2 regions of the Kitasatospora sp. NPDC059599 genome follow, and region 1 is predicted to be linked to the other one. Evidence: riboswitches for the same ligand, from Rfam matches in the RefSeq annotation. Region 1 holds a riboswitch; the other holds the start of a gene.
What was found. A riboswitch is a leader RNA that binds a small molecule or an ion and turns the genes downstream of it on or off. The one in region 1 is predicted to bind glycine.
Positions count from the first base shown of each region.

Region 2: linked by a shared signal. The riboswitch ahead of gcvP (aminomethyl-transferring glycine dehydrogenase) and the one ahead of gcvT (glycine cleavage system aminomethyltransferase GcvT) in region 1 are both predicted to bind glycine.

Region 1 covers NZ_JBHWCL010000025.1:28,287-32,695, forward strand. The annotation lists gene glyA (serine hydroxymethyltransferase) at 1-662, opposite strand, end outside; gene gcvH (glycine cleavage system protein GcvH) at 747-1,121, opposite strand; gene gcvT (glycine cleavage system aminomethyltransferase GcvT) at 1,224-2,345, opposite strand; glycine riboswitch at 2,576-2,680, opposite strand; gene ACFV04_RS12125 (enhanced serine sensitivity protein SseB C-terminal domain-containing protein) at 2,911-3,711, shown strand; gene ACFV04_RS12130 (enhanced serine sensitivity protein SseB C-terminal domain-containing protein) at 3,828-4,409, shown strand, end outside.
Region 2 covers NZ_JBHWCL010000271.1:211-4,619, forward strand. The annotation lists gene ACFV04_RS43230 (PRC and DUF2382 domain-containing protein) at 1-1,146, opposite strand, end outside; glycine riboswitch at 1,298-1,401, shown strand; gene gcvP (aminomethyl-transferring glycine dehydrogenase) at 1,640-4,409, shown strand, end outside.

The DNA.
Region 1 (4,409 bases):
GCGTAGGGCACCGGGTTCGGGTGCAGCCCGGCGGCCACCAGGCCGGCGAAGTGCGCCATGTCCACCATGAGCAGCGCGCCGACCTCGTCGGCGACCCGGCGGAACGCGGCGAAGTCCAGCTGGCGCGGGTAGGCGGACCAGCCCGCGATGATCAGCTTCGGCTGGTGCTCCTTGGCGAGGCGCTCGACCTCGGCCATGTCGACCTGGCCGGTCTTCTCGTCGACGTGGTACGCGGCCACGTTGTAGAGCTTGCCGGAGAAGTTGATCTTCATGCCGTGGGTCAGGTGACCACCGTGGGCCAGGCTCAGGCCCAGGATGGTGTCGCCCGGCTGGATCAGCGCGAACATCGCGGCGGCGTTGGCCTGCGCACCGGAGTGCGGCTGGACGTTGGCGTGCTCGGCGCCGAACAGGGCCTTGATGCGGTCGATCGCGATCTGCTCGACCACGTCGACGTGCTCGCAGCCGCCGTAGTAGCGACGGCCGGGGTAGCCCTCGGCGTACTTGTTGGTGAGCACCGAGCCCTGGGCCTCCATGACCGCCACCGGGGCGAAGTTCTCGGAGGCGATCATCTCCAGGGTGGTCTGCTGGCGGTGCAGCTCGGCGTCGACCGCGGCGGCGATCTCCGGGTCGAGGGCGTGCAGGGACTGGTTGAGAACCGTCATGGTGTGTTCTTCCCGGTGGAGGAGGAAAGGGGGCCCCGGTGGGGGCGGGCCGACGCGTGGGCGGCCCGCCCGGTCACGAACGGGTCAGGCCTTGATGAAGGCGTTGTACTCGTCCGCGGTGAGCAGCTTGCCGGTGGACGCGACGCGCACCTTGAACAGCCAGCCGCCCTCGAACGGGGCGCTGTTGACCAGACCGTTGTCGTCCAGGACGTCCTGGTTGACCTCGGTGACCTCACCGGTCACCGGCGAGTACAGGTCGCTGACCGACTTGGTGGACTCCAGCTCGCCGCAGGTCTCGCCGGCGGTCACCTCGTCGCCGACCTCGGGCAGCTGCACGTAGACGATGTCACCGAGAGCGTCGGCGGCGTGCTGCGTGATGCCGATGGTGGAGACGCCGTCCTCGGCGTCGGTCAGCCACTCGTGCTCTTCGGTGTACTTCAGGTGCGAGGGGTTGCTCATGGCGTCATTCTCCAGGATGGGAAGCGGGTACGACGAAGCGGGCCGCCGCGCGGAAAGCTTCGACGTGCGGGTACGGGGAAAGGGGACGGTCGGCGGGGTCGCTCAGCGGGCGCGCTTGTAGAACGGCAGCGCCACGACCCGGACCGGCTCGTGCTTGCCGCGCACGTCCACCGCGACGGTGGTGCCGGGGGCGGCGTGGGCCGCGTCGACGTAGGCCATCGCGATCGGCTGCCCCAGCGTCGGGGACGGCGCACCGGAGGTGATCCGGCCGATCGGGGTACCGTCGGCGGAGACCACGGTGTACTCGGCGCGCGGGACGCGCTTGCCGTCGGAGACCAGGCCGACCAGCACCTTCGGCGGGTTGGTCTCGGCCGCGGCGGCGGCCTGCTCCAGCGCCTTGCGGCCGATGAAGGCGCCCTCGTTGGTGGTCTTGTCGAAGCGGACGACCCGGCCCAGGCCCGCGTCGAACGGGGTGAGGTCGGTGGACAGCTCGTGCCCGTACAGCGGCATGCCCGCCTCCAGGCGCAGCGTGTCGCGGCAGGACAGACCGCACGGGACCAGGCCGCGGCCCTCGCCGGCGGTGGTCAGCGCCTGCCAGATCTCCTCGGCGTCGACCGGGTGGCAGAAGACCTCGAAGCCGTCCTCGCCGGTGTAGCCGGTGCGGGCCAGCAGCACGTCGCGGCCGGCCACCCGGGCCGGGAGGATCGCGTAGTACTTGAGGCCGGGCAGGTCGGCGTCGGTGGTGTCGGCCAGGATCGCGGTGGCCTCCGGGCCCTGGACGGCGATCAGCGCGTAGGTGTCGCGGTCGTCGGTGACGACGGCGTCGAAGCCCTTGGCGCGGGCGATCAGCTCGTCGAGGACCAGCTGGGCGTTGGAGGCGTTGGCGACGACCAGGAAGGCGTCCTCGCGCAGGCGGTAGACGATCAGGTCGTCCAGGATGCCGCCGTCCTCGGCGCAGATCATGGTGTAGCGGGCGCGCAGCACGCCCAGCGCGGAGACGAAGCCGACCAGCGCGTGGTCCAGCATCTCGCCGGCCTGGGGGCCGGTGACGGTGATCTCGCCCATGTGGGAGAGGTCGAACAGACCGGCCTTGGTGCGGACGGCGAGGTGCTCCTCGCGCTCGCTGCCGTAGCGCAGCGGCATGTCCCAGCCGGCGAAGTCGGTCATGGTCGCGCCGAGGGCGCGGTGCAGCGCGTCGAGCGCGGTCAGGCGGAGGGACGACATGGCCAGGAACTCCTCGGTCGGGGCACTCAGGGGTGCACGCGCCGGACCGGACCCGCTCGGGGACCGACCCTGCGCGCGGGCATGCGGCGGCGTGGGTCTCCCCATCTGTCGTCGAACCTGAGAGCTTCACCGCACGCCGGCCCGCAGCTGATTCCAGCTTGGGGGACAGCATGGCGGCTTGCACCGTGGGTGGGCGTACGACAGGGCCGTGCGCCGCTTTCCAGATGTGCCTAACCCGTGCGGTAGGGGGGCCTGAGAGATTCCGGGGAGGACTTGCTCCTTCGGCGCCGGCCGTACCGCTGCTGCGGCACTCCGGGCTCTCCCGCGCGGGTTCGAGCGGCCGGTATGGAGTTGTGGGGCCCGCGGCGCATGCCGTCGGACGCGCACATCATGGCACGTCCCGGGCGAGGAAGGGAGGGGGGACCCGGTCACACGGCGGCCGCGCGCCCGGGCGGACCGCACCCGCCCGAACACGTGCCCCCGTCCCCCCTGCCCCGGGCCCTAGACTGCTCCGCGTCGGCGCAGCAGAGGGCGGCCGACCGGCAGAGGGCGGAGTCGGCGGCGCATGGGGTACCCGGTGGAGCAGCAGCAGGGGTGGGGCGGTCCTGAGGGCGCGCCGGCGGGCGGTACGTGGCCGGCCAACGAGCTGGAGCAGGTACTGACCGCGGCCCTGGGTGACCCGGGCGCGACGCCGCGGGTGATCGAGGTGCTGGCCCGCAGCCAGGTGTGGGTGCCGCTGCCCGCGGGAGCGGACCCGCAGGGGCAGTCGCTGGACCTGCCGACCGTCGAGCTGGCCGGTGAACCGTACGTGCCGGTGTTCTCCTCGCAGGAGGTGTTCCTGCAGCAGGCACCGGGGATGGCCTTCGCGATCGCGCCGGTCTGGGAGTTCGCCCGCGGACTGCCGCTGGGCGTGGGGATCGCGGTGAACCCGGAGGCGGCGGTGGGCATCCCGGTGCCGCCGGAGGGCGTGGCCGAGCTGCGGCGCGGTCCGCGCGAGGACCGCTGGGAGGGCGCCGAGGATCCGGCGCCGACCGGCGGCCGGGTCGCGCTGCGCGAGCCGGTGCCGGGCGAGGACCCGGAGCACTTCCTGGCCGCCTGCCGGGCCGAACTGTCGGCCCTCCCCGGAGTGTTGACCGCCCGCAGGGCGCTGGCCAGCATCGAGGGCGAGCCCACCGTGATGTTCGTGGGCGTCCAGTTGGATCCGGCGGCCCCGGCCGACCCGGCCGCGGTGAACGACGCGCTCGGCCGAGCGCTGGGAACCGCGCCGCTGCCGGGCGGCGTCCACCTCGTACTGCTCGACCTCGCCGACGACCCGGTGGTCGAGTGGCTGCTCACCCGGGTACTGCCTTTCTACACGCGGGTGTGAGCGGCTTCGTATCACAGGCACGTCGCCGTGGCGGTGGCCGGTGCCGCGCCATAGGGTGCGTGCAGACGGCCGACGGGCCGGCGGGTTCGAGGAAAGAGGCGCGGCGAGGTGGGCGCATGAGTGCGGGAACGGGAGCGGGCGGGGTGCCGGGGCCCTGGAGCCACCAGGCACCGGCCGGGCGCCCGGGAGCGGATCCCGGCGTGTTGGAGCACGCCCTGCGCGAGGTCGCGCCGGAGCGCTACGACGCGTACGAGCGACTGCTGCACGCGCTGGCGGACGGCCGGGTCTGGATGCTGCTCTGGCACGGCACGCCGGGCAGCCCGGACGCGCAGTACGGGAACATGGAGATCAGCGGCCACGGTTACGCGCCGGCCGTCACCTCGCCCGAGCAACTGGCCGCCTCCGGCTGGGCGCGGGCCCACGAGGTCATCTCCGGCCCGGAGATCGCCGCCTCGCTGTACCGCACCCGCTGGGGCCTGTGGCTGAACCCGCACGCGCCCGGCGGCGGCGTCGGCGTGCCCTGGGCCGATCTGCGGCGGATCGCCGCGGGCCTGGACCGGCTGCCCGCCGGGCCGCTGAAACTGAGCGAGCCGCAGCTGAACGCCCCGCAGTTCTTCGCGTTGCTGGAGCGGCAGGCCGCCGAGGTGCGCGCGGTCCGGGCGCTGCGCCGGGCCTGGGTGCAGCCGGCGGTGGGGGAG
Region 2 (4,409 bases), on a different contig from region 1:
GGAGTTCTCCGGTGCCGGGGTGGTCGTCGACGAAGGTGGCGTGGCGGCGGCAGGAGGCGTGGTGTTGTCGTGGACTTCGACGTGTTCGCGACGGAGTTCGTCCCGGATCACCTCCTCGGCGGTGTAGCGCTCGACGACGAGGCGGACGCGTTCGATGGGGGCGAGGTACTTGCGGACCACCGGGCGTTCCCCGCGGAGGGTGACCTCCTCGACGGCCTCGGCGATCTCCTTCTCGGTGAGCGAGGCGCGCTCGGCCTCGCCGACCGGCATCCGCTCGACCCGGACGCGTTCGCGGACCACCGGGACGCGGCGCTCGATCTGCTCGCTCGTCACGTACTTGCGCAGCTTCGCGGTGCCCACCGTGTGCCATTCGGTGGTGATGTCCAGCCGCTCCTCGCGGCAGGTGATCTCCACCGGCTCGTTGCGGGAGGCGGCGCCCGCGCCGGACGCGGGGGCGGCGGACGTCGGGGCGGACGTCGGGGTGGGCATCGGGGCGGACTGCGGCTTGGGCTCGACGATGGGTGCGCGTGTCGCGGCCGCCGCGGGCGTGGCGGCGGGCGCGGGGGTGCTGAGGGTGCGCACGCTGTCCTCCGTGGCGGTGCTGGTGCCGTTGGCGGCCGGGGCGGGCTCGGGGGAGCGGAGGGCGTGCGGCTTGGTGACGGCCGCGGCGGTCGCGGCCGCCGGGACGGCCGTCGTGGTGCCGAAGTCGTGGTCGCACTGCGCGGTCCGGCCGCTGTCCTCGCCGGCCGGGTGGTCGTCCACCGGGGTATCGAGGCCGTAGTAGCGGTACAGCTGGAGCTCCTGGGCGGGGGACAGGTGCTGGCCCACGCCGAAGTCCGGGGACTCCTTGACCAGTGACTTGTCGTACGGCACCCGGAGCTCGTCGCCGGAGAACTCGCTCGTGGTGAGCGGGACGAAGGCGTCCCGGCCGAAGATGCCGGTCCGGACGGCGGCCCATTCGGGCTGGCCGGTGGCGTCGTCCAGGTACACCTCGTCGACCGTGCCGATCTTGTCTCCGTTGCGGTCGACCGCCTTGTGGCCGATGAGGTCCCTGGGGTCGATGTCGGTCTGCACGCTTTCCTCCAGTGCGCTGAGCCAGCGGAACTCCCGCAGGAAGGCGGCAGGAGCGCCCGTCCCGTCCGCCACTCCACACCAAATGCCATGAATTGGGCGGGCGCGACCGGGGTGCGCCGGACGGGCTGCGGGCTGGGCCGTCCGGGGGACGCGCGTAGACCCGGGGTGACGGGAAGCACCCGTGATCGGATGGCCTCCCGCTGGTACCCTGGGCGGCGACCGCAGAGCCCGCTCGGGAGAGTCTCCGACCGCGAAAACCGCTGGTCGGGGCGCCGAAGGAGCAACTCCTCCCCGGAATCTCTCAGGCATCCGTACCGTGTGGGGTAGGTCACTCTGGAAAGCAGGGCAGGAGCGTCGGCACGGAAGCCGGCGATCACCACCCTCACCGACGGTGCAAGCCGACGGCGTGCCGCAGCGCGCCGTGCGGGCGAAGCTCTCAGGTCCCGATGACAGAGGGGGAGGCCTGACGGGTCCGCCCGCCGTGGCTCATTCGCTGTTCCGCAGCGAGGAAGGCCGGTAGGCGCGCGTACCCCCGCCGGTCCGTGACCAGGAGGCCTCGACCACCATGAACGCCCAGCCGAACGCGGGACGCCCCACCGGCGCCTCGACCCTCACCGAGCTTGAGCTGGCCAGCCCCTTCGAGAACCGCCACATCGGCCCCGACGCCGCCGCCCAGGAGAAGATGCTGGCGTCCGTCGGCTACGGCTCGCTGGACGAGCTCGCCGCCACGGCCGTGCCCGAGGCGATCCGCTCCATCACCGGCCTGGACCTGCCCGCGGGCCGGACCGAGGCCCAGGTCCTCGCCGAGCTGCGCGAGCTGGCCGGCCGCAACCAGGTCCTCCAGCCGATGATCGGCCTGGGCTACTACGGCACCTTCACGCCGCCGGTGATCCTGCGCAACGTCATGGAGAACCCGGCCTGGTACACGGCCTACACCCCGTACCAGCCGGAGATCTCGCAGGGCCGCCTGGAGGCGCTGCTCAACTTCCAGACCCTGGTCTCCGACCTGACCGGCCTGCCGACCTCCGGGTCGTCGCTGCTGGACGAGGGCACGGCGGCCGCCGAGGCGATGGCCCTGGCCCGCCGCGTCACCAAGGTCAAGGGCGGTGTCTTCCTGGTCGACGCCGAGACCCTGCCGCAGACCACCGCGGTGATCCAGACCCGTGCGGAGCCGACCGGTGTCGAGGTCGTCGTCGCCGACCTGTCCGACGGCATCCCGGCCGAGATCGCCGAGCGCGGCGTCTTCGGCGTGCTGCTGCAGTACCCGGGTGCCACCGGTGTCGTCCGCGACCTCACCCCGGTGATCGAGCAGGCGCACGGCCTGGGCGCGATCGTCGCCGTCGCCGCCGACCTGCTGGCGCTGACCCTGCTCAAGTCCCCGGGCTCGCTGGGCGCCGACATCGCCTGCGGCACCTCGCAGCGCTTCGGCGTGCCGATGGGCTTCGGCGGCCCGCACGCCGGCTACCTGTCGGTGCGCGCCGAGTACGCCCGCTCGCTGCCCGGCCGCCTGGTCGGCGTCTCCGTCGACTCCGACGGCAACCGGGCCTACCGCCTGGCGCTGCAGACCCGCGAGCAGCACATCCGCCGTGAGAAGGCCACCAGCAACATCTGCACCGCCCAGGTGCTGCTCGCCGTGATGGCCTCGATGTACGCCGTCTACCACGGCCCGGACGGCCTGGCCGACATCGCCCGCCGCACCCACCGCTACGCCGCGGCCCTCGCCGAGGGCCTGCGGGCCGGCGGCGTCGAGCTGCTGCACGGCGAGTTCTTCGACACCGTCACCGCGGTCGTCCCGGGCCGCGCCGCCGAGATCGCCGCCGCCGCCCGCGCCAACGGCATCAACGTCCACCAGGACGGCGAGGACCGGATCTCCGTCTCCACCGACGAGACCACCACCCGCGAGCACCTGGCCGGCGTCTGGGCCGCGTTCGGCGTCGACGCGGTCGAGGTCGCCGAGGCCGCCGACGCGCTGCCGGGCGCGCTGCTGCGCGAGGACGAGTACCTGACCCACCCGGTCTTCCACAGCCACCGCTCGGAGACCGCCATGCTGCGCTACCTGCGCCGCCTGTCGGACCGGGACTACGCGCTGGACCGGGGCATGATCCCGCTGGGCTCCTGCACCATGAAGCTCAACGCGACCACCGAGATGGAGGCGGTGACCTGGCCGGAGTTCGGTCAGCTGCACCCCTTCGCGCCGATCGAGCAGGCCCAGGGCTACCTGACCCTGATCCGCCAGCTGGAGCAGCAGCTCGTCGAGGTGACCGGCTACGACGCCGTCTCGATCCAGCCGAACGCGGGTTCGCAGGGCGAGCTGGCCGGTCTGCTGGCCGTCCGCGCCTACCACCACGCCAACGGCGACACCCAGCGCGACATCTGCCTGATCCCGTCCTCCGCGCACGGCACCAACGCGGCCTCGGCCGTGATGGCCGGCATGCGCGTCGTCGTGGTGAAGACCCTGGTCGACGGCGACGTGGACGTCGAGGACCTGAAGGCCAAGATCGAGCAGCACCGCGACAACCTGTCGGTGCTGATGGTCACCTACCCGTCGACCCACGGCGTGTACGAGACCGAGATCACCGAGATCTGCGCCATGGTGCACGAGGCCGGCGGCCAGGTGTACGTGGACGGCGCCAACCTGAACGCCCTGGTCGGCCTGGCCAAGCCGGGCAAGTTCGGCGCGGACGTCTCGCACCTGAACCTGCACAAGACCTTCTGCATCCCGCACGGCGGCGGCGGCCCGGGCGTCGGCCCGGTCGCGGTGCGCGCCCACCTGGCGCCGTACCTGCCGAACCACCCGCTGCAGTCGGAGGCCGGCCCGGCCACCGGTGTCGGTCCGATCTCGGCCGCGCCGTGGGGCTCGGCGGCGATCCTGCCGATCTCCTGGGCGTACGTCCGGCTGATGGGCGGCGAGGGCCTCAAGCACGCGACCCAGGTCGCGGTGCTGAACGCCAACTACATCGCCAAGCGCCTGGCGCCGCACTTCCCGGTGCTCTACACCGGCCCGGGCGGGCTGGTCGCGCACGAGTGCATCATCGACCTGCGCCCGCTGACCAAGGAGACGGGCGTGACGGTGGACGACATCGCCAAGCGCCTGATCGACTACGGCTTCCACGCGCCGACGATGTCCTTCCCGGTGGCCGGCACGCTGATGATCGAGCCCACCGAGTCCGAGGACCTGCACGAGATCGACCGCTTCTGCGACGCGATGATCGAGATTCGGGCCGAGATCGACAAGGTCGGCTCGGGCGAGTGGGTGGCCGACGACAACCCGCTGCGCAACGCCCCGCACACCGCCGCCGAGCTGGCCGGCGACTGGGCGCACGGCTACTCGCGGC